2 regions of the Arthrobacter sp. FW306-07-I genome follow, and region 1 is predicted to be linked to the other one. Evidence: predicted binding sites of a transcription regulator. Region 1 holds the regulator's gene; the other holds the start of a gene.
The links. Region 1 encodes HrcA, which represses chaperone genes, less so after heat shock. Its sites were predicted from a motif close to TTNGCACTCGNNNNNNNCGAGTGCNAA; they were not measured.
Positions count from the first base shown of each region.

Region 1 (9,746 bases):
ATGCTCACGCGTGTTCCCCCCGTTTTTCCCTGCTGGCTGAGTGCTTGACCCGGTTCCGCTGGGTTTCGTCCCAGATGCTGTAGGCGTTGACGATGTCCCCCACAAGCCGGTGCCGTACAACGTCGGCGGCATCCAGGACGGAGAAACTAACGCCCTCGATTCCCTGCAGGATTTCCTCGACGATCCGCAGCCCGGAACGCGTTCCGAAGGGCAGGTCCACCTGGGTGATGTCTCCGGTGACCACCATCTTGGATCCGAATCCAAGCCGGGTGAGGAACATCTTCATTTGTTCCGGCGTGGTGTTTTGTGCCTCGTCGAGGATGATGAAGGCGTCATTGAGGGTTCGCCCGCGCATGTACGCCAGAGGGGCCACCTCGATGGTGCCGGCGGCCATGAGACGCGGGATGGACTCGGGGTCCATCATGTCGTGCAGGGCGTCGTAGAGCGGCCTGAGGTAGGGGTCGATTTTGTCGCTGAGCGTTCCGGGCAGGAATCCCAGCCGCTCCCCGGCCTCCACCGCAGGGCGGGTGAGGATGATCCTGCTGACCTCTTTTTGCTGCAGCGCCTGGACCGCTTTCGCCATGGCCAGGTACGTCTTGCCGGTGCCGGCGGGCCCGATGCCGAAGATCACCGTGTTGGCGTCGATGGCGTCAACGTAGTTCTTCTGGTTGAGCGTCTTGGGCCGGATGGTCCTGCCGCGGCTGGAGAGGATGTCGTGGGTGAGCACGTCCACGGGATTCTGCAGGGACTGGGTGCGCAGGAGCGACACCAGCTGCTGCAGCACTGCGGGCGTGATGACAGTGCCCCTGGCCACCAGGCCACGGACCTCCTGGAGCAGCCGCATGATCCGGGGCACGTCACTGACGGGGCCGCTGATCGACAGTTCATTGCCGCGAGCGTGGAAATTGACATCCGGAAACTGCTCTTCGATAAAGCGCAGCGCCTCGTCGTGGCTGCCAAGTGACTGAACCATCTGGTCGGTGTTCTCAAAGAGGACAACTTCGGTCCGGGTGCCGGGCATTGAGTGCGGAAATTCCCCCGGACTGCCTTCGCCCGTGTTGAGCCGGCGCTTACCATTTGCTGATTCAGTCATGGTGTTGGCCCGCAGGCCCGTGGTCCCCTCGAAGATCGACATCACTTGTTTTGCGTTTGGCTGATGCCGGTGCCCGTCGCGCGGTGCTCCCTGCCCAGCGATCCCTTTATCTTACGCCAGCACGGGTATGGAGCGGATATCCGCCCGAATGGGAGCTGCCGCGCCACCCGTGAAAGGTTCCCGAGCAGGGCGCTTAGATATCAACTTCATATCGGCCATATATCGTTCCAGTTGCAGTTCGCCGGAAGGACGCACAGAGCGGCTGACCGTGCGCACCGCTGTGCAATGCTGGAAATCCAGCATCTGCTGGGACGTCAGGCCGCCAGGGGGATCGGCCCGCCACGCCAGGAAAGGACAAGGGCAGGACAGTGCCGGAAACCTCTGTGCCCAAAAGGGCAGGACGACCCAAGGGCCGCCTGTGCCCGGCCGTCCTTGCAGGAATTTTGGTGCTTGTTCCGGCCCTGGCAGGCTGCACGGCCGAGGGCGGGCCTTCACCTACAGGCACCAGCGCATCGGTCCCCGCCTCCGGGGGCACTATGCCGGACGGCCCGGCCACAAGCGCCCCGCTGGAAACCACGCAGTCCTCCAACAAGGCCCCGGTGTACTGGATTGGCCGCAGCGGGGGGAACATCTTCCTTTACCGCGAATTCCGGGACGTCCCGGAGCAGGACAACCCGGTGACCCGGGCACTGCGCGCCATGATGTCGGAAAAGCCCCTGGACCCTGATTTCTTCACGCCCTGGCAGAACCCGGACAAGCTGGCCACGTCCATTTCCGGCAAGGATGTCATCACCGTCGACGTCTCGGCCGACGCCTTTAACAGCAACCTCGATGCAGACATGGCGGCACGGGCCATCCAGCAGTTGATTTACACGGCCACCGCGGCGGCCGCCAGTTCGGGCCTGATCGACACCGGCCAGCAAGTCCGGGTCCGGATCCTCGTGGACGGCCACACGGACTACGTGGCGTTCGGAAAGATCCAGCTGGGCGCGCTCATGACGCGCGCGGCAGGCCTGGTGGCGCCGGTATGGATTATCGACCCCCAGGAAAACGCCGAGGTGCCGGGCGGCAGCGTAAAAGTCACAGGGCGCAGCACGTCACCTGGCGCGAAGCTCCACTGGCAGCTCCTTCGGGCCGGGGACGGGGGCAGCAAAGCGCCCTTCCTGAACGGGGAGACCACGGCCGGCACGGAGCAGGGACAGGCGGGCGTCTTCACGCTGGCCCTGAACCTGCCGCCAGGCGACTACGAACTCCGGGTGGCGCAGGCCGGCTCCGGCGGGGAGCCGGACAAGAACGAGGACACCAGGACCTTCAAAGTCCGGTAGTGGTCCACCGGCCAAGAATGTCGCTGGCAAGCACGACGGCGGCCGGCCCGGCTGTGGAGGACCGCAGGACATGGTGCCCCAACAGGGCTGTCACAGCCCCTTTGTCGCAGAGTTTCGTTACTTCCCGCGGGCTGATGCCGCCCTCCGGGCCGACGATCAGCAGGATTTCACGGGAGCCGGTGCCTGCACTCCCCTGCCACGCTTCAAGGACGGTACGCAGCGGCCGTACGGCGTCTTCATGCAGGATGACCGCCAGGTCCGCCGCGTTCACCGCGGTGGCAAGCCCTGTGGTGTCGACGGCGGCGCGCACTTCCGGGATCCAGGCACGCCGTGCCTGCTTGGCGGCCGCCGCCACGGTTGACTCCCACTTGGCGTGAGCCCGCGCTGCACGGTCGCCCTTCCAGCGGACGATGGACCGTTCGGACTGCCAGGGAACCACCGCGTCGACGCCCAGTTCGGTGGCCGTCTCAATGGCCAGTTCGTCGCGATCGCCCTTGGCCAGGGCCTGGACCAGCACCAGCCGCACGTCCGGCCTGTCTTCCACCGCCAGGCTGCCGCACTCCACCTCGAGGCCCGAGGGTGCAGCCGAGACGACTCTTCCGGTCATGCGGGTGCCGGCGCCGTCGACAATGTCCACGGCCTCGCCCGGCGCCAGCCGCTTTACGGTGACGGCATGGCGCGCCTCCGCCCCTTCGAGGACAAAGATGCGGCCCGGCGACATGGCGTCCAGCGAACCGGTGGAGGTGAAAAAGACCGGGTTGCTCACCGCTACAGGTTCCCGAACCGGTCCCGGAGCTTGGCGAACATGCCGCCGCTGGCAGCCAACTTGCCTTCGGTGATCTGCTCGCCGCGGAGCTTGGCAAGCTGGCGCAGCAGGTCCTCCTGCGCGGAGTCGAGCTTGGCGGGGGTGTCCACCTGCAGATGGACCTTCAGGTCGCCGCGGCCATAGCCCCTCAGGTGCGTGACGCCCAAGCCGCGCAGGGTGATGATTTCGCCGGACTGGGTGCCGGGCTTGACATCGATCTCCTGGGTACCGTCGAAGGTTTCCAGGCTGACGTCCGTGCCCAGGGCCGCAGCGGTCATGGGGATGTGCAGGGTGGCGTGCAGGTCATCGCCTTCGCGCACGTACGTGGGGTCGTTGTTGACGCGGATCTCCACGTAGAGGTCGCCGGCGGGCCCACCTGCCGGGCCGGCTTCGCCCTGCCCGGAAAGCTGGATGCGGGTGCCGGTGGCGACGCCGGCAGGAACCTTGATGGTCAGTGACCGGCGGCTGCGGATGCGGCCCTGGCCGCTGCATTCATTGCAGGGGTCCTTGATGACCGTACCGAAACCTTCGCAGGTGCCGCAGGGAGCTGCCGTCATGACCTGGCCAAGGATGGACCGGACGGCCCGCTGGACCTGGCCGCTGCCGCCGCAGATGTCACAGCGCTCCGGGTGGGTGCCCGGGCGGCAGCAGGATCCATCACAGGTGGGGCAGACCACTGCGGTGTCCACCTCGAGTTTCTTGTTGACTCCGAAGACGGCGTCGCGGAGGTCGATCCGGACACTGATGAGTGCGTCCTGGCCGCGGCGGACCCGGGACGCCGGGCCAGACGTGCCGCCCGCGCCAAAGAAGGTGTCGAAGATGTCCTGGAACGCGAACCCCTGGCCTGCGTAACCGGCGCCGCCGAAACCGTTGTCCGTGCCGTTTTCGTTGCCGGTGGTGTCGTAGATCCTGCGCTTCTGGGGGTCGGAAAGGACCTCGTAGGCGTGCGTTACCGCCTTGAAGCGCTCGGCAGCGTCGGCACCTGGGTTAACGTCCGGGTGAAGGGTGCGGGCCAGCTTGCGGTAGGCCTTTTTGATCTCTTCGCCCGTAGCTTCGGGTGAGACTCCAAGGACGTCATAGTGGCTGCTCAAAATTCGTGTCTCTTCCTTGTTGTACTGCGTTCAGTCGGGCGCCAGGACTCTTGTCCACAGCCGAAGCGGGCTCCGGCGGCCAGGAGTCAGGGCCCCAAAATCCTGGAAAGGTAGCGGGCTACGGCCCTGACGGCGGCCATGGTGGTGGGATAGTCCATTCGGGTGGGTCCGAGGATTCCCACCTTGGCTGCACTGTCCGGACCATAGCCGGTGGCCACGACGGAGGCCTCGGCTAGGCCGTCATAGGGGTTCTCCCGTCCGATGCTGACGGCAACGCCGCGGTGGTCCTGGGCCATTTCGCTCAACAGCCGCAGCATCACCACCTGTTCCTCGAGCGCCTCCAGCACCGGACCAATGCTCAGGGGGAAATCAACGTTCGACCTGGCCAGGTTGGCGGTGCCGGCCATGACCATGCGGTCTTCCCTGCTGTTCTGGGCCAGCGCCTCCAGGCCGAGGGCAAGCGCGTAGGCTGCCTGGCGTTGCGGCTGGGGCGCAGCGGCCACGACGGCGGGAAGTGCCTGGGCGAGGTGGCTCAGCCGGGTTCCCCCGAGGGCGGCAAGGAAGCGGGTGCGCAGCTCGGCCAGCGCTTCGTCTCCGAGGTCCTGCCCGACGTCGATGACGCGCTGCTCCACCTTGCCGCTGTTGGCGATGAGGACCACGAGGACCTTCCGCGGTGCCAGCAGCACGAATTCGATGTGGCGGACAAGTGCCCTGCTCAGGTGCGGGTACTGGACCACGGCTACCTGGTTGGTCAGTTGTGACAGCAGCCGGACGGTGCGGTCCAGCACGTCGTCGAGGTCGTCCGCGCCCTCCAGGAGGGTTTGGATGGCTCGGCGTTCGGGAGCCGACAGGGGCTTGACGGCGGAGATCTGGTCGACAAAAAGCCGGTAGCCCTTGTCCGTGGGGATCCGGCCGGCGCTGGTATGGGGGGCTGTGATCAGCCCCTCGTCCTCCAGCGCGGCCATGTCATTGCGGATGGTGGCGCTGGAAACGCCAAGATGATGCCGCTCCACCAGGGCTTTGGACCCAACCGGCTCGCGGGAGTGGACGTAATCCTCCACGATGGCCCGCAGTACTTCCAGTTTGCGTGGCTCGCTCACTCTCCACCTCCATCCATGGTCCGGGGCACCCGCTCCGCCCGGTGCCGCCCAAGGGTTAGCACTCGACATGCCTAAGTGCTAACAGTCTATTATGCCTCGGCCCGTTGTTAGCATTGGTACCGCTCCGGGCGAAATTCCCGGGTTGAGGAGCTAGCGCTAGGCGGATTGATTCCATGGATTACCAGAACTGGGGCCCCCGGGGCATTTCCGCTCCCAAGCGGGTGGAGCTGCCCGAGGTCCCTGTGGAGCGGGGCATGGTTCTTGAGGAAGTACAGTCCGGCTGGGTGGGCGCTGTCACCCGCGTAGAGAAGTCCGGCGGAATGCACGTCGTGGCATTGGAGGACCGCCGCGGAAAGTCCCGGTCCTTCAAGCTCGGATTCGGTTTCCTCCTCGAGGGCCAGCCCATCCGATTGATGCCGCCCGCGCCCAAGGCCGCCGCCGGTCCTCCCGCCGGCCGGACCGCCTCCGGTTCAGTGCGCGTCCCAGGCCAACGCGCCCAGGTCGCAAAGGCAAGCCGGATCTGGGTGGAAGGCAAGCACGACGCCGAACTGGTGGAAAAGGTCTGGGGAGACGACCTGCGCGTGGAGGGCATCGTCGTCGAGCCCCTCCACGGCATCGACGACCTGGCCGCAGCCGTGGCGGACTTCAAGCCGGGCCCTGGCCGCCGCCTCGGCGTACTGGTGGACCACCTGGTTCCCGATTCCAAGGAATCCCGGATCGCCGACGCCGTCATGGCGTCCCCCGGCGCGGCCGGCAACGTCCTGATCGTCGGCCACCCGTACGTGGACGTCTGGCAGGCAATCCGGCCTTCAGTCCTGGGCATCGAAAAATGGCCCGCCATCCCACGCGGGCAGGACTGGAAGACCGGGATCCTCAAAGCGTTCGGCTGGCCCCACAGCACGAAGGAAGACATCGGCCTCGGATGGCAGAAATTACTGGGCGCCGTACGCACGTACGCGGACCTCGAAGCGTCCCTGCTGGGCCGGGTTGAGGAAGTCATCGATTTCCTTACCGTGCCCTGAGCGGCGGGCGCCGGCCCTAAAGCCAGTATTCTTGGTAGTAGTCAGCACTAACTTGCACCTCAGAAGGACACAGACTGTGGCAGAAAACGCACGTGATCACAGGGACGGCCAGGGCCGCTCCGAGTACCATGGCGTACCCGCCAACGCCCTGCCGCTTACGGCCAGCGAGGACCGCCAGTGGGCCACGCTGGCGCACTTCGGCGGGATCCTGGGGTGCATCCCCTCGCTGCTGATCTACCTGATCTTCCGCGACCGCGGGCCGTTCACCGCGCAGGAATCCAAGGAAGCGCTGAACTTCAGCCTGCCGCCCACCATCGCCGCGGTGCTGGCCAACATCCTGGTCTTCATCCCCTATGTGGGAAACATCTTCGCGGTCATCGCCACACTGATCTGGGTGGCCCTCACCTGCTTCTCCGTAGCCGCAGGTATCCACGTCAACCGTGGCCAGCCGCACCGCTACCAGTACAACCTGCGCTGGATCAAATAGTCCCCGCCCGTTGCCCTAGCCTCGCAAGCTCGGCCAGGGAACCCTACGGGCGTGGGCCGACCCAGCGGTCTAGCCTCGCAAGCTCGGCCAGGGAACCCTACGGGCGTGTGCCCACCCACCGGTCCTAGCCTCGCAAGCTCGGCCAGGGAACCCTACGGGCGTGGGCCCACCCAGCGGCTCCCTGCCCTCGCAAGCTGTGGGGCGCACCCAGCGGCTCCCTGAGATTAGTCAGGGAGGATGCGGCGGACCACTGCGTCTGCCAGCAGCCTGCCCTTGAGGGTCAGCACCAGGCGTCCGCGGAAAGCAGCAGCAGGCTCCACCAGGCCGCCCGCGATCAGCCCGGCCACCTCGTGCCGCCCGGCGGCGCTGAGCGTTGACACCTCAAGCCCTGACTGCAGGCGCGCCTCGAGCATCACCTTTTCCAGGTGCCTGGTTTCCGCATCCAGGGTCTCCCTGCCGGCAGCCGGCGACAGCCCCTGCGACAGCCGGTTGGCATAGGCGGACGGGTGCTTGACGTTCCACCAGCGGACCCCGCCCATGTGGGAGTGGGCGCCCGGCCCGATCCCCCACCAGTCGTCGCCCCGCCAGTATGCGAGGTTGTGCCGGCACGCCTGCTCCGGAGTGCGCGCCCAATTGCTGACCTCATACCAGCCAAGCCCTGCTTCGGTGATCAACTGGTCGGCGAGCTCGTACTTGTCGGCGTGGTCGTCGTCGTCAATTCCCGGGACCTCACCGCGCCGCATCTGGGCTGCCAGCTTGGTACCCTCCTCAACGATCAGCGCGTAGGCGCTGATGTGGTCCGGCTGGTACGACAGGGCGGTCTCCAGTGAGTGCCGCCAGTCGGCCAGCGACTCCCCCGGCGTGCCGTAAATCAGGTCCAGGCTGACAGCCAGGCCGGCTTCCCTTGCCCACTGCACCACCTGCGGAACCCGGCTCGGCGTGTGGGTGCGGTCAAGGACCTTGAGGACGTGCGGAACGGCGGACTGCATGCCAAAGGACACGCGGGTGAAGCCGGCTTCCTTGAGGACGGCCAGGGATTCAGGGGTAACGGAGTCCGGGTTGGCTTCCGTGGTGACCTCGGCGCCGTCCTCGATGCCCCACTGATCGATGGCAGCGCGCAGGATCGCCGCAAGGTCTTCAGCGGGAAGCAGCGTGGGCGTGCCGCCGCCGAAAAAGACCGTGCTGAGCTTCCGCTCCGGCATGCCCGAGCCCGCCAGCACCTTGGCCGCCAATGCCACTTCCGACACCGCCGTTTGGGCATATGCATCCTGGGATGCGCCGCCGCCGAGCTCCGTGGCGGTGTAGGTGTTGAAGTCGCAGTATCCGCAGCGCACGGCGCAAAAGGGAATGTGGACGTACAGGCCGAAAGCCCGGCCCGCCGCACCGTCCGCTGCCTGTGCAGGCAGCAGACCGTCCGACGGCGCCGGGTCGCCGAGGGGAAGGACGCTGGGCATCAGGGCGTCCCCCACTGCGCAGTGGTCACTTCTTCTTTGCCTTGTCCTTCGATTCGTCCGTGGTGAGGGCGGCGATGAAGGCCTCCTGCGGCACTTCCACCGTGCCCACCATCTTCATGCGCTTCTTGCCTTCTTTTTGCTTTTCCAGCAGCTTGCGCTTACGTGAGATGTCACCGCCGTAGCATTTCGCCAGTACGTCCTTGCGGATGGCCCGGATGCTTTCACGGGCGATGATCCTGGAACCGATGGCCGCCTGGATGGGCACCTCGAACTGCTGCCGAGGGATGAGTTCGCGGAGCTTGCCGGTCATCATCACGCCGTAGGCGTATGCCTTGTCCCGGTGGGTAATGGCACTGAAGGCGTCCACCTGCTCACCCTGGAGCATGATGTCCACCTTGACCAGGTCGGCAACCTGCTCGCCGTCGGCTTTCCAGTCCAGGGAGCCGTAGCCGCGGGTCTTCGACTTCAGGATGTCAAAGAAGTCGAAGACGATTTCCGCCAGCGGCAGGCGGTAGCGGATTTCCACCCGGTCCTCGGAGAGGTAGTCCATGCCGCCCATGACGCCGCGGCGTGACTGACACAGTTCCATGATGGCGCCGACGAATTCGTTGGGGGCCAGGATGGTGGCGGAGACCATGGGTTCGCGTACTTCCGCGATCTTGCCGGTGGGGTACTCGCTGGGGTTGGTCACGCGGACCACCTTCTTGTCCTCCAGGGTCACCTCGTATTCCACGTTAGGCGCAGTGGAGATGAGGTCGAGGTTGTATTCGCGCTCCAGGCGTTCGCGGGTGATCTCGAGGTGCAGGAGACCCAGGAAGCCCACCCGGAAACCAAAGCCCAGCGCAGCCGAGGTCTCCGGTTCGTACACCAGCGCCGCGTCGTTGAGCATGAGCTTTTCGAGGGCGTCACGGAGGACCGGGTAGTCGGCGCCGTCCAGCGGGTACAGGCCGGAGAACACCATGGGCTTGGCATCGGCGTAGCCGGGCAGCGACTGGGCTGCCGGCTTGGCCAAGTTGGTGACAGTATCGCCCACCTTGGACTGCCGGACGTCCTTCACGCCGGTGATCAGGTAGCCCACTTCACCGACGCCCAGGCCCTTGGAAGGTGTGGGTTCGGGTGAGCTGACGCCGATTTCCAGGAGCTCGTGCGAGGCCCTGGTGGACATCATCTGGATGCGTTCCCGCGGGTGGAGCATGCCGTCCACCACGCGGACGTAGGTCACCACGCCGCGGTAGGTGTCGTAGACAGAGTCGAAGATCATGGCACGGGCCGGACCATCGGGGTCACCCTCCGGCGCCGGAAGGTCCCTGACAATCTTGTCCAGGAGGGCTTCCACGCCCACACCGGTCTTGCCGGACACGCGCAGGAC
Region 1 is NZ_CP084550.1:2,314,357-2,324,102, forward strand. Features, by position in the region: gene ybeY (rRNA maturation RNase YbeY) at 1-8, opposite strand, end outside; gene LFT46_RS10665 (PhoH family protein) at 5-1,093, opposite strand; gene LFT46_RS10670 (GerMN domain-containing protein) at 1,462-2,418, shown strand; gene LFT46_RS10675 (16S rRNA (uracil(1498)-N(3))-methyltransferase) at 2,405-3,184, opposite strand; gene dnaJ (molecular chaperone DnaJ) at 3,187-4,314, opposite strand; gene hrcA (heat-inducible transcriptional repressor HrcA) at 4,401-5,414, opposite strand; gene LFT46_RS10690 (DUF3097 domain-containing protein) at 5,588-6,436, shown strand; gene LFT46_RS10695 (DUF4870 domain-containing protein) at 6,513-6,923, shown strand; gene hemW (radical SAM family heme chaperone HemW) at 7,148-8,377, opposite strand; gene lepA (translation elongation factor 4) at 8,403-9,746, opposite strand, start outside.

Region 2 (19,494 bases), 700 kb from region 1:
AGGCAGAAGTGTCAGTTGGTCAAGGCCACCCGGAGGGCTCGGAAGAGCTTCGTAAATGGCTGTCCGGGCTCAAACCCGTCACCGGCGCGGACACGATGCTGCGCTTCACCAAGACGCCCGAAGGTTCCATCGACCTCACCTCGGCACACCCCTCCGGACTCGCCCAGCTCATGGCCGGGCGCCGCACCCGCCTGTCCACGCTGATCCGGGACCGGCAGCAGTACGTGGTCGCGGCAAGGGCTTCACGCAACATCCGGTCCAAGATCTTTGAGCTCGCCAATGACCGCGGTATCGATGCCGGGTACCTGTCCGCAGGCACCGTGGTGTGGACATCCGCCGTCGGGGGCAAACCCCAGCGTGTGTCCGCCCCCGTGATGCTGACCGCCATCTCCCTCACGGTTCGGCCAGGGGAGGACGACTTTGAACTGCAGCTCACCGAGCAGGCACAGATCAACCCGGCATTGGTGCGGCACCTGAAGAACATCCACGGCATCGTCTTCGACGTCAACGCCGTGACCCGCCTGGCCTACAGCACCGCCCGGTTCGACCCCCAGCCCGTCCTGGACCGGCTGGCCACCCTGATCCGGCCCATCCACGGGGCGGAAACCCAGCACAACCTGCTCGTTTCCACCTTCGCCGACCTCTCCGGCAACCTCGACGACCCCTGGATCAACGACACACACCCCATCGTGTCCGCACTGGCCACCGCCGCCGGCGGCGAGATGGTGGACATTGAAGAACCGGACCCGTCCCGCTTCCCGCAGCTGGACAACCGGCACCCCAAGGACGAACTGCTCCTGCTGGACGCGGACACGGACCAGCAGTACGTAATCGATGCAGCCCGCGCCGGGGACTCCCTGGTGGTCAGCAGCCCGCCCGGTACCGGCCAGACCCAGACCGCGATCAACACAATCGGTGCCCTGGTGGATGCCGGAAAGACCGTGCTGGTGGTGGGCGACCGGCGCGCCAGCCTCAATGAGGTGTCCGGACACCTGGAGTCGCTGGGACTGGAGTCCATCCTGTTCCAGCTCACCGGGAATGTCACCGCCCAACAGCTGAAGGGCCAGTTGGTCCGGGCGATCGTCCGGAACGAGAAGTCGCTGGAACCGCAGCTCGGGAACCTGCACCACACCCTTACCGAGCACCGGCATGCGCTGATGGATCACGTGGCATCGCTGCACAACGTCCGCGATCGGTGGGGCTGCTCGCCGTACCAGGCCATGCAGTCCCTCGCCGAACTCACGTCCATCCATCCGGCACCGGCCACCACCGTCCGGCTTAAGCGCAGCGTCCTGGACAGCATCCGGGACCGCGATGAACTGGCCGGCCGGCTTCGCCGTGCTGCCGAACTGGGCAGCTTCAGCAAGGCGGCCACCACCAGCCCCTGGCACGGCGCAAGGCTGCTGACCCGCAAGGAAACCGAGGAAGCCCAGGACCTGGTCCGGTCCGTGGCCAAGAGCCTTCCCATCCTCCGCGACCGGATGGACGCGGTTGCCGAGCACGCCGAAATCCGTCTGGGCGAATCCTTTGCCGAGTGGGGCGAGCAGCTGGAACTGCTGGTTGCCGTCCGCGGCAGCCTGGACAAGTTCACCCCGGACATCTTCGACCGCCCGGTGACGGACCTGATCTCCGCCACTGCACCGTCCTCGTGGCGGCGTGAGCGCGGCATCGAGCTGACGGCCATGCAGCGCTCCAGGCTGCGCCGGGTGGCCAAGGAATATGTGCGTCCGGGCGTCCACATCGCGGACCTGCACTCGTCCCTGCTGCTGGTGCAGGAACAGCGGGCCCTGTGGGCGGGATACGCCACAACGCAGCGGCACCCTGCCGTTCCATCGGGCCTGGCCGAAATGAACGCCATGTACCGCTCCCTGGACAAGGAGTTGGCGCAGCTGGGCGAGGCGCTGCGGCATACGGAAGACGGTGGGTCGCTGACCGGCGTTCCCTACCCGCAGCTGATGGAACGCCTGGAGCGCCTGGTGGCGGACACCGATACGCTCAAGACCCTGCCCGAACGCACACTCCTCATCGAGAACATGCGCGAACACGGCCTGGGTGAACTCCTTGCCGACCTTGCCGAACGGGAAGTACCCGAAGGATCGGTCGCGGCCGAATTGGAACTGGCCTGGTGGCAGTCCGCGCTCGAGGCAATGATCAGCGGTGACGACTACCTGGCCATGTCCGACGGCGACGCACTGCGCCGGCTCGAAGCAGAGTACCGCCTCGCAGACAATGCGCACATTGCCAGCGGCGCAGCCCGGCTGCGGTGGGCCCTGGCGGAGCGGTGGCGCACCGCTATTGCCGCCCAGCCGCGGCAGGCCGGCCTCCTGCGCAGCCTGCTGAAGGACGGGCGGGTCTCCCTGCCCGCCCTGACCGCACAGGCGCCTGACCTGATCGGGACGCTGGTTCCCGTCTGGTCTGTCAGTCCCTACCTCATGACGGGCCTGCTGCCAGCGGAGCAGCATTTCGACGCGGTGGTGATCCTCGATGCTGAGGCCACCTCCCTGCAGGCCGTCCTGCCCTCGATTGCCCGTGCACGGCAGGTCATTGCCTTCGGTGATTCCCGCATAGCAACGCCACGGACCTTCACCGTGGGAGTGGAGCGGCTGGCGCCCGGCGAGTCGGCGCACCACCGTGTGGAAAGCGCCTTTACCGCGCTCTCCGCCGTCCTGCCGGTATGGCGGCTCAATGTGGTGTATCGCGCGGTGGACGAGGACTTGGTCCTCCAGCTGAGTAAGAGCTTTTACGACGGCGGCCTGCGCCGGCTGCCGGAAGGGCAGTCCGCCACGGGGCTGGACCGCTCCCTGTTGGTTGAGTACCTGCCGGACGGCACCGGCCTGCCCAGTGCCGACCACGAGGGTGTGGAATCCGTCGTGGCGGAGGTCAACCGCGTTGTGGAACTGGTCTTCGAGCACGCCAGGATGCGCCCCCGAACGTCCCTCGCGGTCGTAACCGCCAGTCTCCGGCACGCGGCCCGGATTGGCGAGTCCATCAGGCTCCAGCTGTCCAACCAGCCCGGCCTCGCCGGATTCTTCGGTGCCGGCCCGGAGTCCTTCCGGGTGGTTGACCTGGAACGCGCCCAAGGCCTGGTGCGTGACCACGTCATCTTCTCACCGGGATTCGGGCGGACCCCCCACGGCCGTGCACTCCACAACTTCGGGCCGCTGTCCGCCGAGGGTGGCCGGGAAAAGTTTGCCCTGGCGATGACCCGGGCACGGCGTTCCCTGCACGTGCTGACCTGCTTCCGGCCGGAAGACCTGGACCACACCCGCCTCACCCACGGGGCGGTGGACCTTTACACGCTGCTGAACCGGGAAATCTCCGGCAACACGGACCTGGGCACTCCGGCGTCCCGTGCCGCTGCCAGCGAACAGGCACTGGGAGCGGATCCCCTGGTAGCGGATCTGGGGGACAGGCTGCGCGCCCGCGGCGCCCGGGTGTGGCACCAGTACGACGGCGCCATCGACGTTGTTGCCGCGGCCGACCCCCTGAACACCATGGGCCAGGACGACCTGGACCTGCCCCGGCCTGTGGCCATCGAATCCGACGGCACCAAGCAGTACCGCGCCATGAGCGTGCGTGAACGCAGCCGGCTGCGCCCGGAACTGCTGGAACGCCTGGGCTGGCGCTACATGCCGCTGTGGACCATCGAAGTCTTCACCGACCCCTCGACCTGCGCCGACCGCATAGCGGGGTACCTGGGACTTGAGAACATCGTGCTCCCTGGCAGGACCACGACCTCTACGGGCTTCCTTGACGACGACGTCCACCAGGCGCTCAATGGAATCGATACCGCATCATCGGCAGCTTCCGCGGGCAAAGAAGATTTGAGCAGAGAAGAATTGAGCAAGGAAGACAGGGCCGGGAAAGCCGGTCCCGAGGAAGACATGCACTACGACGAGAACAAGAACGGAAACCCTGAACCTGGCACTGACGCTGCTGCGTCGGGGGCGCCTGCGGCACCCGGCCCGAATGCCCCTGCGGCGCGCGCGGCACAGGGCGGCAGCGAGGAAATCCTTCCGAGCAAGGCCGCAGAGGACGATGCGCGCAGCTGGGGAGACCGGGAGGACGACCACGACACGTGGTTGAAGGAACAGAAACCACCGCACTGGGGCTGACCGCGCAGGGCTGACCAGGGGTTCCGGGTTGGATGTGTGCCTGGTTTGGATGGAGCGCCCGGCTTCGGCCTTGCATGGCTGATGTCACGGCGGCCCGACAAGGACGAAGAACAGCCGGCCCTGGGTTGAGGCTCCGGCCAGACGGGACGATTGTTCTGCGTTGGCCGCCACCACGATTAGTCCATCCGTCTCCGTGGTGCCCAGCCATTGCCCGCCCTGGCCGCCGTTGTTCGACGTCCACAGGACGGGTACGGCAGATGCCAGGACCTGGGAGGGACCCTGCTGGTCAAACCCGGTGGCTGGCGTCAGCACCACATTGACCAGTTGGCCGGGGGAGACCAGCTGTGTGGACGAAGGGTCCGCCATGCGCAGGGGAACAGCCGCTGAACCGGGCGGAGTGCCAGCCAGCAGTCCGGGACCCAGCAGTTGGGCGTCCGTGAGGAGCTGGCCCTTGCGCATGGGCGCGGCCAGCTGCTTGCCCGTTGCGGCGGCGTCATCCTGCAGGAAGCCGTCCGCCACCATTCCCGGCGGCACCTGGACGTGAGCCAAATCTGCTGTGGTGACGGCGCTTCCGGCGGGAAGATCCCGGGCGGCGGCCAGCGCCCTAACAGTGGAGAGCGGGGCAGGAGTGAGCTGCTGGACCGCAAGGGCTGCAGCTGCGCATAACAACAACGCCGCAGCGAGCCTGCGGTTGCGGTTCACCCAGCTGGCAAACCGCGCCCCCGGTGAACGCTCTTTGCCGCGGCGTGCGATGTTTCGGGGGCTGGCGGGACGCCGGTAGTGGTCGCGGCGACGGCGGGGAAGTCTGGGCATGCGCCCACGCTAGTTGCGGCAACCGCACCTGGGCAGCCAGAACGAACGCTATGTGGACAAAGGCGGCCGGCGCTGGAATGCGCCGACCGCCGTCGAACTTAAGGCTTATGCCTGTCTAGCTGGCTGCCGGAGCCGAAGCGGCGGGGGCGGCAGCGGGCGCAGCCGGAGCCGCGGCAGGCGCGGGGGAGACGGAGCTGCCCTTGGAATCGCGCGAGTCGGTGCGGTAGAAACCGGAGCCCTTGAAGACGACACCCACGCTGTTGAACTTCTTCCGCAACGTGCCCTGGCATTCGGGGCAGGACGTCAGGCTACTGTCCGAAAACGACTGGACAATGTCGAAGGCGTGGCCGCAATCCTTGCAGGCGTAAGCATATGTTGGCACTGGTGCTCCTCCTCTTGGGCAAACGAGAGGTCCCGTGCTGCCACTTGGTAAACCATTAGCAGTCGCAGGGCCTGAGTGCTAATTCTATCACTGCCCCTGGACGGGCCGGGGTCAGGCGCCGCCCGTGAGCGGCTGGTACCCGGACGGCGCAAGGACCGCCGGGACCGGCCGGTCGAACTCCTCTGCAGGAATCCGCCCCGCAGGCAGCAATTCATCGTCGTAGATAACAGCGGCCAGGGGAATTTCCTTCCCGGCTGTCGCAAGGTGTCCCAGGAACTTGTCGTAGTACCCGCCGCCCTGGCCGATCCTGTTACCGGCACGATCCACCGCGGTGGCCGGAATGAAAAGCACTGCCGCTGCGCCTGCTGTCTCCGGCCCGTGCCGGGGTCCGGCGGGCTCAAGGATGGGTGCAAATTTGCTGCGTTCAAAGCTGGTTTCCGGCGTCCAGAACACCCAGCTCAACTCCCTGCCGGGTTCACACACCGGAAGCAGCACTCTGTGTCCGCTGCTGTGCAAAGCATTCACGAGCGGCAGGGTGGGCGGTTCTTGTCCCACGCCGAGGTACACGCACGCTATGCCGGGCTGGCCGCCGGTAACCGTCCCGGCCCAGGCTTCGCCGTGCACAGCCAAGGCGTTGCCTGCCGCTTCCAGTTGCGCCGGGGTTAGGCCCGCTCGCCGGCGTCGGTGGGCGGCCCGGATATCGTCCTTGACCGCGTTCGTTTCCTGCAGCATGGTGTCCTTCCTGCGTTGCCGGCACTCAGCGGCTTCTGGCCGGATGCCAGCCTGCCGCGCCGGTGGTTACTGAAATGCTTGACGCTGACGTTAGATTAGTCCGGTGAGCACCAGTAACCCCAGAGTCCGCAAAGCCGTCATTCCCGCCGCGGGCCTGGGCACCAGGTTCCTGCCCGCCACGAAGGCGATGCCCAAGGAAATGCTTCCCGTCGTGGATAAGCCTGCCATCCAGTATGTGGTGGAGGAAGCCGTGCACGTGGGCCTCAACGACGTGCTGATGATTACCGGCCGCAACAAGCGCGCCCTGGAAGACCACTTCGACCGGGTGCCCTCCCTCGAATCGACGCTGGAGGACAAGGGCGACACGGAAAAGCTTGCGTCCATCCAGGCGGCCAGCCAATTGGGCGACATCCACTACGTCCGGCAGGGCGACCCCCACGGACTGGGGCATGCGGTGCTCCGGGCAAAGCAGCACGTGGGCAACGAAGCCTTCGCCGTCCTGCTGGGGGATGACCTGATTGATGCCCGCGACGAACTGCTCAGCACCATGATCGACGTGCAGGCGAAAACGGGCGGGTCCGTCGTTGCGCTCATCGAGGTGGAGCCCTCGCAGATCAGTGCTTACGGCTGCGCCGACATCCAGGAGATTGACGGAGAAGACTACGTCCGCGTCAACCGGCTGGTGGAGAAGCCCACGCCCGAGGAAGCTCCGTCGAACCTTGCGCTGATCGGGCGCTATGTCCTGCACCCGGCCGTGTTCGAAGTCCTCGAGCACACCGAGCCGGGGAGGGGTGGAGAAATCCAGCTGACGGACGCCCTCCAGGAGCTTGCCACCGGTGATGCCCAGGGGCATGGTGTCTACGGAGTGGTGTTCCGCGGCCGCCGCTACGACACCGGAGACAAGCTGAGCTACCTCAAGGCCTGCGTCCAGTTGGCCGTCGACAGCGAAGACCTGGGCCCGGGCCTGCGGGAATGGCTGCCCGGCTTCGCCGCCGACCTTTCCCGGTAACCCAATGCACACAGGTCCTATTTGGCCAGTCACCCTCGAGTCGGGCGACCTGGTCCTGCGGCCCATCCGGTACCGCGACAAGAAAGAGTGGACCGAGGTACGGTCGCGCAACAGTGAATGGCTGGCGCCGTGGGAGGCATCCAACCCGGACCCGGCGGGCGGCCTCCCTGACTACCGGCACATGGTCCGCTCGCTCAATCTGCAGGCTGCCCAGGCCACTGCTCTGCCTTTCCTCATCACCGAGTGGCAGCCGGGCCTTCGGAAACCCGCCATCGTGGGGCAGCTGACAGTATCTTCCATCGTCTGGGGTTCGGCCATGATGGCCACCTTGGGATACTGGGTGGACCAGGGCAGGGCAGGACGGGGGATAGCGCCCACCTCCGTGGCGCTGGTAACCGACCACTGCTTCCAGGCGCTTGGCCTTCACCGCATGGAAATCAACATCCGGCCCGAGAACGGACCAAGCCTGCGGGTGGTGGAGAAACTGGGCTTCCGGGACGAAGGGTACCGGCCACGTTTTCTGCACATCAATGGCAAGTGGGCCGACCACCGCTCGTTCGCCCTCACTGCGGAAGAAGTCCCGGAGGGCCTGTTGGGCCCTTGGCTGGCATCGCGCCGGTCATAAATCCAATGGTTTGCCCTCAGGGGCACGACACACCCTTGGTAATGCGGCCTGAGCAGGCATGATGCTCATACGGTTTTGAGTGTGGACTTCCCCCTTAGCAGCTCAGTGATCCTTGTGGTTGCCGTCGCGCTCTGGATTGTATGGGTTGCCCCTTACGTCCTCCGGAACCGCAGGCACCAGTTCCAGCCCGCCGGCGACTTCCTGGCAGACGCCCCCGCCGATGAAAGGCCGGACCCGCATCCCGGCCTGGTCCTGAACGTCGCCGCCCAGCAGGAGAAAGCCATGGAACCCAGGAAGAGTGCCGCAGGCGCTGCAAGCACCCCACCCCCGCCCAGGTTCCGCGTCCGCTACGGCCGCACTGCCCTGGCCCTTGTGGGACTGCTGTCCCTGGTCACCGCCTTCATCTCGGGTGTGCTGCTTCCGTTCGGCATCGGATCGCCTGCTCTTCCCTTCACCTGCACCCTGGTGACCGTCGCGTCGGTGGCACTGCTGCGCTGGCTCGCTGTCCGTGACCGCAGGGCGAAGGTGAACGCCGCCTTCCGCTCTGCCATGAGTGCCCCGGCACGCCGCCCGCAAGACGCCGTCGTTATTCCTGCCAAGCCCGAGGTGGCTCCCGTGATGCCGGAAAGCACGCTCTTCGATGCGGAGGCGGGCCAGGCGAAGGTTAAGCCGCTGACGGCCGTGGAGCTGCGTGAAGCGGCCCTCGCCGTCGCAGTGGCTGCCGGTGACACCAGCGCCGCAGCTCCGTCCCCCATTCCCGTGGGCACGCCCTGGGAGCCGGTGGAGGTTCCCAAGCCTGTTTACGTGGAGGCGGCCAAGGCTGAGCGCCCTGAGCCGGAGCCGTTGGAGCTGCCGGAAGCGCCCAAAGCAGTCGGCAAGCCGTCCTTGAAGAAGGGGGCTGCGGAGGCAACGGCAGCAGAGGGCGGCGAAACGGAACAGTTGAGCGCCCAGCAGTTGTCCAAGGCACAGAGCGCCCTGAGTAACCTCGACGACGTCCTCCAGCGCCGCCGCGCCTAGGGCCAAGCGGGGGAGCTTCGCATTACCGGCAGATGCCCGTGTGCGTCGATTGGCGTTGGGGATGGAAAATTTGTAGCCTAGGGACACCGGTTCCGCACCAGCCTGGGATATCTTGCAGGAGGCAGCTGGTTCCGGGGCTATAGCTCAGTTGGTAGAGCGCTTCGTTCGCATCGAAGAGGTCAGGAGTTCGAATCTCCTTAGCTCCACTAAAAGAGCCCGCTGGAAACAGCGGGCTCTTTCGTTGCCTCTTGCCCCATGCTGCGAAGCCTGTCCGCGAAACGCCGGGCAATGCGCGCGCGCTTCCTGCAGTACAGGCCTAGAGTAAGCCCATGGGAATCATCATCGGCCTTCTGGTCCTCTGGCTCATCCTGTCCATCCTTGGCTTCGTCGTGAAGGGCCTTCTCTGGCTCGCCATCATCGGCCTGGTCCTCTTCGTCGCCACCGGCGTCTGGGGTTGGCTGAAACGCAGGGCCAACGCCTGATCATCATCCGCCTGCCGGGCTGCTGTGCGGCCAGGTAGGCGGCTGGTACCAACCGCCCAAGGACTCTGGTCTTTTCGTACCGGCGGCGCCACGCTGGCTCCATGAGCCTTGCAGCGAAGCCGGGCGGCCTGACGCCCTTGATTCCTCCGGTCCGGCGCAACCTTGCCGCCAACCACGCCCTGCACCCGGACCGCCCGTGGATCCGTGTCCTTCGGGTCCTCACAGGGCTGGCCGTCCTCGCCGCAGTGGTCCAGAAGACGGTGGATGCCACCCTGCCCGGCAACGATGTGGACATTGCCCAGCTGTATTCGGAATTCACCGTGCAGGGGAACCTCGCTTTTGGTCTTGTCCTGATGATTTCGGGAGTACGGCGGCGCGGCTCGCTGCCGTACTGGTGGGACCACTTCTTCGGCGGACTGGTCCTGTACCTGGTCATGACCGGGATCATCTACGTGGTGCTCGTGGCTCCGCCGGGCGAGCCCTGGTGGACCTGGGACCTGTACTGGCCGCAGCTTGTCCACCACCGCCTGGCCCCGTTGGTGGCAGCCCTTGACTGGGTCCTGGTAACCCGCACGGTCCGCGGCCCCTGGTGGCGGCCCGCTGCGTGGCTGGGCTACCCCGTAGTGTTCCTGGCCTTCTCGTGGATCCGGGGCGGGCTGGACGGGTGGTATGTCTACGACTTCCTTGACCCCACCATCGACGGCGGCTGGCCCAGGGTGCTGGCAACCACCGGCCAGGTCCTGGCCGCGTTCCTGGCAGTTGCGGTCCTGGTGCACAGCGCGGGCAACGCGCGGGCGGCGCTGGCAGCCGGGAAGGCCGTCCGGGCCAGGGTTCCTAGATCCAGCCCTTCTTTTTGAAGATCCCGTACATGAGCGCCCCGGCGGCAACCATGAGGACCAGGGCGTAGGGATAGCCGAAGGTCCAGTGGAGCTCGGGCATGGTGTCGAAGTTCATCCCGTAGATGCCGGCGACGAAGGAAGGCGCGAACAGGATGGCAGCCCAAGAGGAAATTTTCTTCACCTGCTCGTTTTGCTCGGCGCTGGCCTCGTTCTGCCGGTTCGCCGTGAGGGTTCCGTCCAGGGTCAGGGCGTTTTGCAGCAGGTCCCGGAAGGAATCCGCCCGGGAAATCACCCGCTCGACATGGTCTTCCACATCGCGCAGGCGGTGCCGCAGGTCGCCTTCAACCTGGTACTTTTCGAAGCCCCTTTTGAGCTGGTCCAGCATCTCCGGCAGGGGGTGGATGGCGCGCTGGAATTGGATGACTTCACGTGCCAGTTCATAGATGCGGCGGGACACGGAAGAGTCGCCGCTGAACAGCTGGTCCTCGATCTCGTCAATGTCGTTCTCCAGCCCGGCCACCACCGGCGCGTAGTCGTCCACCACGCGGTCCAGCAGGGCATACAGCACCGCTTCGGGTCCGTACTGGAGGAGATCAGGCCTTTCCTCCAGCCGCCGTCGAACGGTGGCCACACCAGCTGTTTCGGCGTGCCGTACGGTCACCACGAAGTTCTTGCCCGTGAAGACGTGGAGTTCACCGAACTCCACCGTCTCGTCCTCATCCAGGTACCGCGCCGGCCGGAGTACCGTGAAAAGGTTGTCATCGTAACGCTCCAGCTTGGGCCGCTGGTGGGCCGAAACAGCGTCCTCCACCGCGAGGGCGTGGAGCCCGAACTCGGCGGCCACAGCAGCCATTTCCTCAGCGGTGGGCCGGTAGAGCCCGATCCAGGCCATGCCGCCGTGCCGGGCCAGGGTCTCAAAGGTCTGTTCCAGGTTTTCAGGCTCTGCGTGGCGGACGCCGTTGACGTAGACGGCGTTATCGATGATGGTCATTCAGGAAATCCTAGCCGCCGGGGCTGTCGCGCTGCTGAGGCCGCTGATAAGGGGTTCGGTGCGGTAGGGGATGTGGGTGTGCAGGGCCAGCACCGTCTCCGTCCGGATCACGCCCTTGATCCTCAGGACCTGCCGGAGGGACGACTGGAGGTTGTGCGTGTCGGTGGCCACCACCCGGCACCATACGTCGCCGCGTCCGGAGATCTCGTGGACTTCCAGGACCTGTGGGATGAGCCGCAGCGCCGCCACAACGCCGTCGAGCTCACGGTGGGAGACCTCGATGGTCACGAACGCCACCACGTCATAGCCCACCGCCTCCAGGTCCACTTCGCGGCCGCCCGGGCGCAGCACCCCGGCCCGCAGCAGCCGCCGCACGCGGGACTGGGCCGTGTTGCGGGCGATGCCCAGGGACTCGCTGAGCTCGCCGATCTGGATCCGGGGATCCCTGATGAGGGCCAGGAGGATCTTCAGGTCCGTGGGATCCAGCTTGTTCAAGATCGTCACTCTCCATCACGCTGCGCTTCGTAAATTGATTATTCTGCTCAATTATCCTCGCAGTAATGGATGGATAGGGCAGCAGTGCCGCACTGTTGAACCATCAATGTTGTATCCGCGCCGGGCTCCCACAAGGACTACCTGCCGTGGCGATCCCTAAGGCGGCAAAATGACGGTCTTCAGCGAACTGCGGATGCGCCCGGTAACGGCCATGCCCAGCGGGTGGAATGCCTCCACCACCGCGCGGCTGGTAATTTCCGGTGCGGCCATCTTCCTCCTCCTGGTGGGCGCCAACCTGGCCACGCCGCTGTACCCGCTGCTGCAGGCCGACCTGGGCCTGTCCAGCCTTGATGTGACCGCCGCTTTTGCCAGCTACGTCCTGGCGTTGGTGGGAACGCTGCTGCTCGCGGGGCACTGGTCGGACCATATCGGCCGGCGTGCTGCGCTCCTGGTGGCCGTCCTGACCGGGCTGGTGGGCGGCTGGATCTTCGCGGAAGCGGGAACACTGGCCGCCTTGTGCGCGGGCCGGGCACTACAGGGAATGGCTGTCGCGCTGGCCACCGGGGCAAGCGCCGCTGCCCTCCGTGAACTGCTCCCGTCCCGTCCGGAGTGGGCATCGCGCTTTACGTTGCTGGCCTCATCCGGGGGAGTGGCCGCCGGCCCCGTCATCGGCGGGCTGCTGTCGCTGCTCCCCGGCCCCACCACGGCCCCGTACGTCGTCCACTCTCTGCTGCTTGCCGGTCTCCTGGTCCCGCTGTACCTGGTCCGTGCCCGCCCGGCCATCATGGTGCCGGCAGTGTCCCGGCCGCTGCATGCCCTGGCTCCGCGCCGGCCTTCCGTTTCCCGCCAGGCGAGGGGCGCATTCTGGCTGGCGTCCGCAGTCGGCTTCCTGAGCTTCGCAGTCTTTGGCTTCTCCCTGTCCCTGGCACCGGGTTACTTTGCCCAGGTCCTTGGCACTGACTCCCGGCCGTTGATCGGCGTGTTGGCCGGCCTGCCACTGGGCGCGTCAGCATTGAGCCAGCTGGTGACCGTCCGGGGCCGCCTGACCGTCCCGGGCGGGCTCGCAGTCCTTGGCGTCTCCGTCATCCTGCTGGGGGCCGCCGGCGCCTGGCACAGCCCCCTGCTGCTGGTGGGGGCCGCCGTGACTGCCGGGCTGGGGCAGGGCCTGTCGTTCCGCATTGTCTTTAACGACGTTGCCGACAAGGTGGAGCCCGCCCGCCATGCCCAGATCATCAGCACCGTCTACGTCATCACCTACCTGGGGAGTGCGGTGCCGGTCCTGGGCCTTGGCTGGGCCAGCGCGGCGTTCGGGATGGCGCCGGCCGTCCAAGGCTTCGTCCTGCTGTGCGGCGTCGCGGCCCTTGGCCTGTCAGCCTGGACGCTCGCAGCCATGGCCGTCCGGCAGCGAAAGTGACACCCCGCCTCCCCAAATGAGCAGGGCAGGGCTAGTCGGGAAGGGGCCCGTGGTTGCCCTGGATGTGTTCGAAGACCAGGGTGGTCTCGGTGTGCCCCACCACGGGATCGGTGGCGAGGTTGTCCAGGACCCAGTCCCGCAGGTCTTCGGTGCTTCCGACGGCGATGTGCAGCAGGTAGTCCACCGAACCTGAGGTGTGGAAGGTGGAGAGCACGGCCGGCAGGTGCGGCACGCGTGCGGTGAAGCGGTCGATTTGGTCCCGGTCGTGGGCGCGGAGCCGCACGGCCACCAGCGCCTGCACAGACCTGCCGATGGCCGACAGGTTCAGCTTCGCCTCATAGCCCTGCACGATGCCCCGTTCAGACAGCGCCCGGGTGCGCATCAGGGCCGTGGATGGAGCGATCCCCACCAGTTCGGCGAGCTGTTTGTTGGAAATCCTCGCGTCAGAGACGAGGGCTTCCAGGAGCCGTTCGTCGATGGCGTCGAGCGGTTCAAGATGTGGCCCGGGCCTGGGGTTCCTGGGATTCGTACTCACTGCGGTTCCTTCCACGCGATCTTTCGTTCATCCTAGACCGCAGAATCGTCGCCATCCGCTCAGCCCGGGCGTGCCCTGCCGAATATCCAAGCCCCTTTTAGAGCTGGGGAAGCCGCTTAATTCACGGACGGCGCGGCGGACCTCAGGAAGGGGCTGTTTCGGCCCGGGGATGGACGACGGCGACAGTTGCGGCAGTGACGCAGGCCAGCGCCATGACGGCTCCCGCCAGGGCGCCCCAGCCCCACGCCTGGAAGACCAGGCCGCCCGCCCATCCAAGGAGGCTGGAGCCCAGGTAGTAGGCCAGGTTGTACAGCGAGGCCGCCTGGGCCCGGCCGGTACTGGCGATGGCGCCGGTCCACCCGGACCCGATGCTGTGGGCGGCGAAGAAGCCCCCGGTGAACACCACCAGCCCGGACAGGATCAGCACCAGGGACGGGGTGAGGGTCAGGGCGAGGCCGGCCACTGCAAGCGCAAGTCCCGCGAGCAGGACGTTCCGACGGCCATACCTTGTGGTCAGGCCCGCAGCCCAGCGGGAGGAAACAGTTCCGGACAGGTAGGCCAGGAAGATCAGGCTGATCACGGTGGCCGGGAGCCCGAACGGCGCAGCGGACAGCCGGAAACCCAGATAGTTGTAGACGGCCACGAACCCGCCCATCATCAGGAAGGCCTGGGCGTAAATGGCCAGCAGCCGGACATTCCGAAGATGGGCGGCGAGCGTCTGAATGGCGTTCCGGAGGCCGGCGGCCTGGGCCGGAACGAATCCCCGGGCCCGGGGCACCAGGACAAGGAATACGACGGCGGCAACGGTCGCCAGCAGGGACACGGCCAAGGCCGCCGAGCGCCAGCCCCAGAGTTCACCAACCGGCCCCGCTACGAGCCGGCCTGACAGGCCGCCAAGGGTGGTGCCGGCAACATAGCTTCCTGCAGCCAACGCGGCATGGGCTTTGCTGACCTCTTCGTTGAGGTAGGCAATGGCGATGGCGGGAATGCCGCCCAGGGCCATCCCCTCCAGTAGCCGCAGCACAAGCAGCATGGTGAAGTTCGCGGACAACGGCACCAGCAGGCCCAGGACGGTGGCCGCCGTGATGCCCCACATCATGGCCTTCACCCGGCCAATGCGGTCTGCCAGGAAGGACCAGGGGATCACCGTGGCGGCCAGCCCCATGGTGGACAGGGAGATGGTGAGGGCGGCCTCGGCAGCAGTGATGTCCAAGTCGGCCGCCATGAGCGGCAGGACCGCCTGGGTGGCGTAAAGCTGCGCGAAAGTGGCCACACCGGCGCACGCCAGTCCGGCGAGGACGCGGCCGTAGTCCCGCGATCCCTTGGGATGCCCACTCCAGACGGGTGAGGGGCCGGTGCCGGCTGGTGCCTTCTGTCGCATCCAGCCAGCGTAGTCCTCCCGAAATGGATGCTTCCAATGCATCTTTCCTGTCAAACTGATATCGATAGTGGGTCATTCGAGGCAAAGGTAAGGCAGCAATGGAACCGGACCGGAAACAGTTGGCGCAGCTGCTGCCGCTCCTGCCGGTACTGGCCGAGCTGGGCCGCACCGAGCATGTGACGGAGACAGCCGAGTTGCTTGGAGTACCCCAGTCAACGGTGAGCAGGGCACTGGCCCGGGCCAGCGCCGCCGTCGGCACCGAACTCCTGGTCCGGGACGGGCGCGGGGTCCGCCTGACTCCCGCTGCCCGCACGCTTCTGCCTTACATCGAGCACGCGCTGGCGGAGTTCCAGGCCGGGCTGGACCTGGTCCGGAACGAGTCCCAGGTGGTCAGGGGCACTGTGTCTGTGTCCTTCCAGCACACATTCGGCGAAGCCACCCTGCCCCTGCTGATCAGCGCCTTCCGTACCCGACACCCCGGAACCGCCTTCCGGCTTAGCCAGGGCGCCCGGAACAGCTGTTTGGAGGAGCTTGCTTCCGGCGAAGCCGACCTTGCCCTCACCGCGCCCGTGGCCCCACCCGGGAAGAACCTTGATTCGGCGCCGCTGTACCGTGAGCCGCTCCGGCTGGTGGTGCATCATGGACACCCGCTGGCGCGGAAGCGGATGGCGGCCGTGGCCGATATCCGGACCGAGCCGTTCGTTGCCCTGGGGCCCGGGTACGGGCTGCGGTCCCTCACCGATGCACTGTTCCGCGAGGCCGGGTACCGCCCGCGGATCGCCTTTGAAAGCCAGGATTCCCACACGGTCCGCGGACTGGTCGCGGCAGGCCTCGGCGTCAGCGTCCTCCCGCCGGGCGGTGAGGCGCCGGGCCGCACACTGCGCCCCGAAACGGGCGACCTGGGGTGGGTGGAAGTGCCACTGGATTCCCCGCTCGCCTTTAGGGAGGTCGGCGTGAGCTGGCGGCGCCGGAAGCCCGAAAGCGAACCTGTTCCGGCCAGGCTCTTCCGCGAACTGGTGGTCTCCCAAGGTCCGGGCCTGTTGGCTGGGCTGGTCACCAGGGCGGGCCGCTGAGCAAGTAAGACGGCCGACGGCGGAGCGCGCCGGCCGGGGCCAGGCGCGGCCGGGTGCCGCACGGCACGCCCTCCCCGCAAGTACCCTTGTGACGTGACGAACACCCAGAACACTTTCGCCCATCCCGTCGAGCCGGCCGCGGAAGCGCCAAGCGACCCGCAGCAGGGCAACCCGCTTCCTGTAAACCCGCTTCACGGCATCACGATCGGGCTGGACATCGGGGGCACCAAAACCCACGGGGTCCGCTTTGAGGACGGCCGGCCTGTCGCGGACGACTCGGCAGGCAGCTCCAACGTCCAGAACGTCACCCGTGAACAGGCGGCCCGCAACCTCGCGGAGCTGTTTGCCCGGATCGGCGGAGGACGTGTGGACCGGGTGTATGCGGGCTCGGGCGGAATCGATACCGACGAGGACGCTGCAGCCCTGGCTGCCCTGATCCAGCCGCTGGCCCCGCAAGCACGCGTCACCGTTGTCCACGACTCGCGTTTGCTGCTGGCGGCAGGCCGGGCCGGCACCGGGGTGGCCGTCATCGCAGGGACGGGCTCAGCGGCCTGGGGACGCAATGCCGACGGCGGCGAGGCCCGGGCCGGCGGCTGGGGTTACCTGCTGGGGGATGAAGGCAGCGGCTATTGGCTGGGCCGCGAAGCGGTGCGGCACAGCCTCCGCAGGATGAACCAGGGCCTGCCCATCGACCAGCTCACCGCAGCCCTTCTGCGGTCCTGCGGGCTGGACCACCCCAACAAGCTGATAGCGCTGTTCCACTCCCCGGACACCGGGCGCCGCTTCTGGGCGCAGCAGGCCCGGCACGTGGTGGAGGCGGCAGCTGCCGGGCACCAGGACAGTGCAGCCCTGCTGGCCCGGGCCGGGCAGGACCTTGCTGCCCTGGCGGAACAGGTGCTGGGCCAGCTGAAAATCGACGGGCCGGTGATCCTGGGGGGCGGGCTGGGGATGAATGTTGCTCCCCTGCAGGAGTCATTCCGCCGGAACCTTGCCGCAGCCGGAATCATGGATGTGCGGGTCCTGGACCAGGAACCGGTGTTTGGTGTCCTGCAGCTCCTGGCAGAGCCCGCCTGACCCTTTAGGCAGGACTCCTAGCTGACGGACCGTTTGCGGGGTGTCAGCCGAACGCCGGGAAGCGGGGGAGCCGGGATGCGTCCTGCCTCCGCCCCGGCGTCCGGACCGTGCCCGGGCACCAGGCCGTAGCGGGCGGCGGCCGTTTCGGTGTCCGGCAGCCCCGCCTGCGCTTCCCAGTCATCCCGGGCCTGTTCCACTTCGTCGTGGGTGCGGCCCACAAAGTTCCACCACATCAGCAGTTCCTCACCGAACGGCTCACCGCCGATCAACAGGAAGCGCGTGCCAGGACGCGCCTGCATCCGCAGCTCGCTGCGGCCGGTGCCCAGGTAGCCCAGCGGCCCCGCCGGCAGTTCCTGCCCGTCCACCGCCAGGCCGCCGTCGAGCACCAGGATGCCGTGCTCGAACGCGGGCTCCAGCGGGAGCACCGCCTCCCCTTCACAGGAAACGTCAGCGCCGACGATTGGCGAGTACATCGTTGCCGGGGACGCCACTCCGGCAAGCTTTCCCACCATCACGGTGGCGGTAAAACCCTGGCCGGCGGCGCGCGGCAGCTCGCGGTGCTGTTCGAACGCCGGTTCCCTGTGCCGGTCCCCGTCGGGAAGGGCAACCCACAGCTGAAGTCCCCGCTGCAGCGGCAACTCCTGGCCGCCGTCGGAAGGAAGCACCGCGAACTCCGAGTGCGACACGCCCTGCCCCGCAGTCATGATGTTCAGCTCGCCCGGACGCACCACCACATCGCTGCCCACACTGTCCCGGTGCCGGATGTGCCCCGCCAGGGGCCAGGTCACCGTCTGGAGCCCAATGTGGGGGTGCGGGAGGACAGACATGGCGGTCCGGTCGGGGCCAAAGCTGTCCAGGAAGCACCAGGCACCGATCGTCGGCAGTCCGCGCTGGGGCAGCGTGCGTTTGACGTTCATGGCGCGGACTCCGCCCAGCGGCACTTCGCGCTCCGGCCACAGCTGCAGGCACGGGCCCGGGGTGCCTTCGGCAGCGGCAGGCGGGCACAGCTCTTCCTGGGGTGAAATTTCCAAGTTGGTCACGCCTTTACTCTAGGCGCGCTGATGCCACCTCAACAGGAGTGGTGCGCGTCCCATCCCGGACACCCATCCGTGCAGGACAGGGTACCGAATGGTCACAGTAGGGATTCCTTTGCGGGGATTGGGGCTTTAGCTGCTGAAGGCCGCCCCCGTTTGGGTTACCGTAACTATCAGCGTGCTGATGGCAGTGTCGCGGTGCTGAAAGCAGCCCGTCCAAGAGAACAGGTAAGTCCGCACCATGGACCAGGCGATGATTGAGTTCCAGAGCGTTACCAAGCAGTACCCGGGCGGCCAGCCCGCCGTGGACGGGTTGTCCATGTCCATCGCCAGGGGCACGGTCACAGTCTTCGTGGGCCCTTCCGGCTGCGGCAAAACAACGTCCCTCCGGATGATCAACCGTATGGTGGAGCCCACATCCGGGACCATCACCGTGGATGGCCGGGACGTCACCTCCGTGCCGGCGGCCGAACTGCGCCGCTCCATGGGCTACGTCATGCAGTCGGCAGGGCTGCTGCCGCACCGCTCGGTGCTGGACAACATCGCTACCGTTCCCAGGCTGAATGGGGTTTCGAAAGCTGACGCCCGCAGGCGCGCCGAGGAGCTCCTGGACGTGGTGGGCCTGGCGCACTCCCTGGGCACGCGGTATCCGTCGCAGCTGTCCGGCGGCCAGCAGCAGCGCGTAGGCGTAGCGCGCGCCCTCGCTGCAGATCCGCCCATCCTCCTCATGGACGAGCCGTTCAGCGCAGTGGACCCGGTTGTCCGGGACGAACTCCAGCACGAGTTGCTGCGTCTGCAAAAGGACCTGGCCAAGACCATCGTGTTCGTCACCCACGACATCGACGAAGCCACCATCCTGGGCGACAAGGTTGCCGTCTTTGCCACCGGCGGCAAGCTGGCCCAGTACGCCACCCCTGAGGAAATCCTCCGGGCGCCGGCCAACAACTTCGTGGCGTCCTTCGTCGGCCGGGACCGCGGCTTCCGGCACCTGGGTTTCAGCCCGTCCGACGGCGTGGTGATCCACCCGGTGCCTACGATTATCCGCGCTGCAGGGGGATATGAGTCCGATTCCAGCGCAGCCGGCGGATGGCAGCTGGTGGTGGACCCGGACATGCAGCCTTTGGGATGGTCCGCGCCGGGCACTGAAACCGAACTCGTTCCCGGCGGTTCGCTGTTCCGTCCAGGGGAAAGCCTCCGGCGGGCCCTGGACGCAGCCCTGTCCTCGCCGTCGGGCCTGGGCGTTGCCGTCGACGCCGACGGCAAGGTACTCGGTGTGGTCCGCGGCGGTGAGGTGCTGGCGCTCATCGAAGAAGCGCGCCAGGTGCGGCAGGCTGCCCTCTGATGGAATGGTTCCTTGCCAACACCGGCATGATCCTGGAACGCGGCGGCCAGCACCTTGTGCTGGCCATCGTTCCCATGGTCCTGGGCCTGCTGATTTCCATTCCGCTGGCGCAGTTGGCACGGCGGAACAGCGCACTGCGCT
Region 2 is NZ_CP084550.1:3,010,812-3,030,305, reverse strand. Features, by position in the region: gene LFT46_RS13970 (DUF4011 domain-containing protein) at 1-4,115, shown strand, start outside; gene LFT46_RS13965 (RcpC/CpaB family pilus assembly protein) at 4,200-4,928, opposite strand; gene LFT46_RS13960 (FmdB family zinc ribbon protein) at 5,044-5,310, opposite strand; gene LFT46_RS13955 (5-formyltetrahydrofolate cyclo-ligase) at 5,422-6,042, opposite strand; gene galU (UTP--glucose-1-phosphate uridylyltransferase GalU) at 6,146-7,051, shown strand; gene LFT46_RS13945 (GNAT family N-acetyltransferase) at 7,056-7,676, shown strand; gene LFT46_RS13940 (hypothetical protein) at 7,782-8,693, shown strand; tRNA gene LFT46_RS13935 (tRNA-Ala) at 8,827-8,899, shown strand; gene LFT46_RS13930 (hypothetical protein) at 9,023-9,175, shown strand; gene LFT46_RS13925 (Pr6Pr family membrane protein) at 9,277-10,032, shown strand; gene corA (magnesium/cobalt transporter CorA) at 10,010-11,005, opposite strand; gene LFT46_RS13915 (Lrp/AsnC family transcriptional regulator) at 11,006-11,500, opposite strand; gene LFT46_RS13910 (MFS transporter) at 11,670-12,914, shown strand; gene LFT46_RS13905 (Lrp/AsnC family transcriptional regulator) at 12,946-13,449, opposite strand; gene LFT46_RS13900 (MFS transporter) at 13,592-14,830, opposite strand; gene LFT46_RS13895 (LysR family transcriptional regulator) at 14,929-15,903, shown strand; gene LFT46_RS13890 (N-acetylglucosamine kinase) at 15,997-16,977, shown strand; gene LFT46_RS13885 (pirin family protein) at 16,995-18,017, opposite strand; gene LFT46_RS13880 (ABC transporter ATP-binding protein) at 18,253-19,353, shown strand; gene LFT46_RS13875 (ABC transporter permease) at 19,353-19,494, shown strand, end outside.
Region 2: the regulator HrcA is predicted to act here: its motif matches at 5,366-5,392, upstream of LFT46_RS13960 (FmdB family zinc ribbon protein).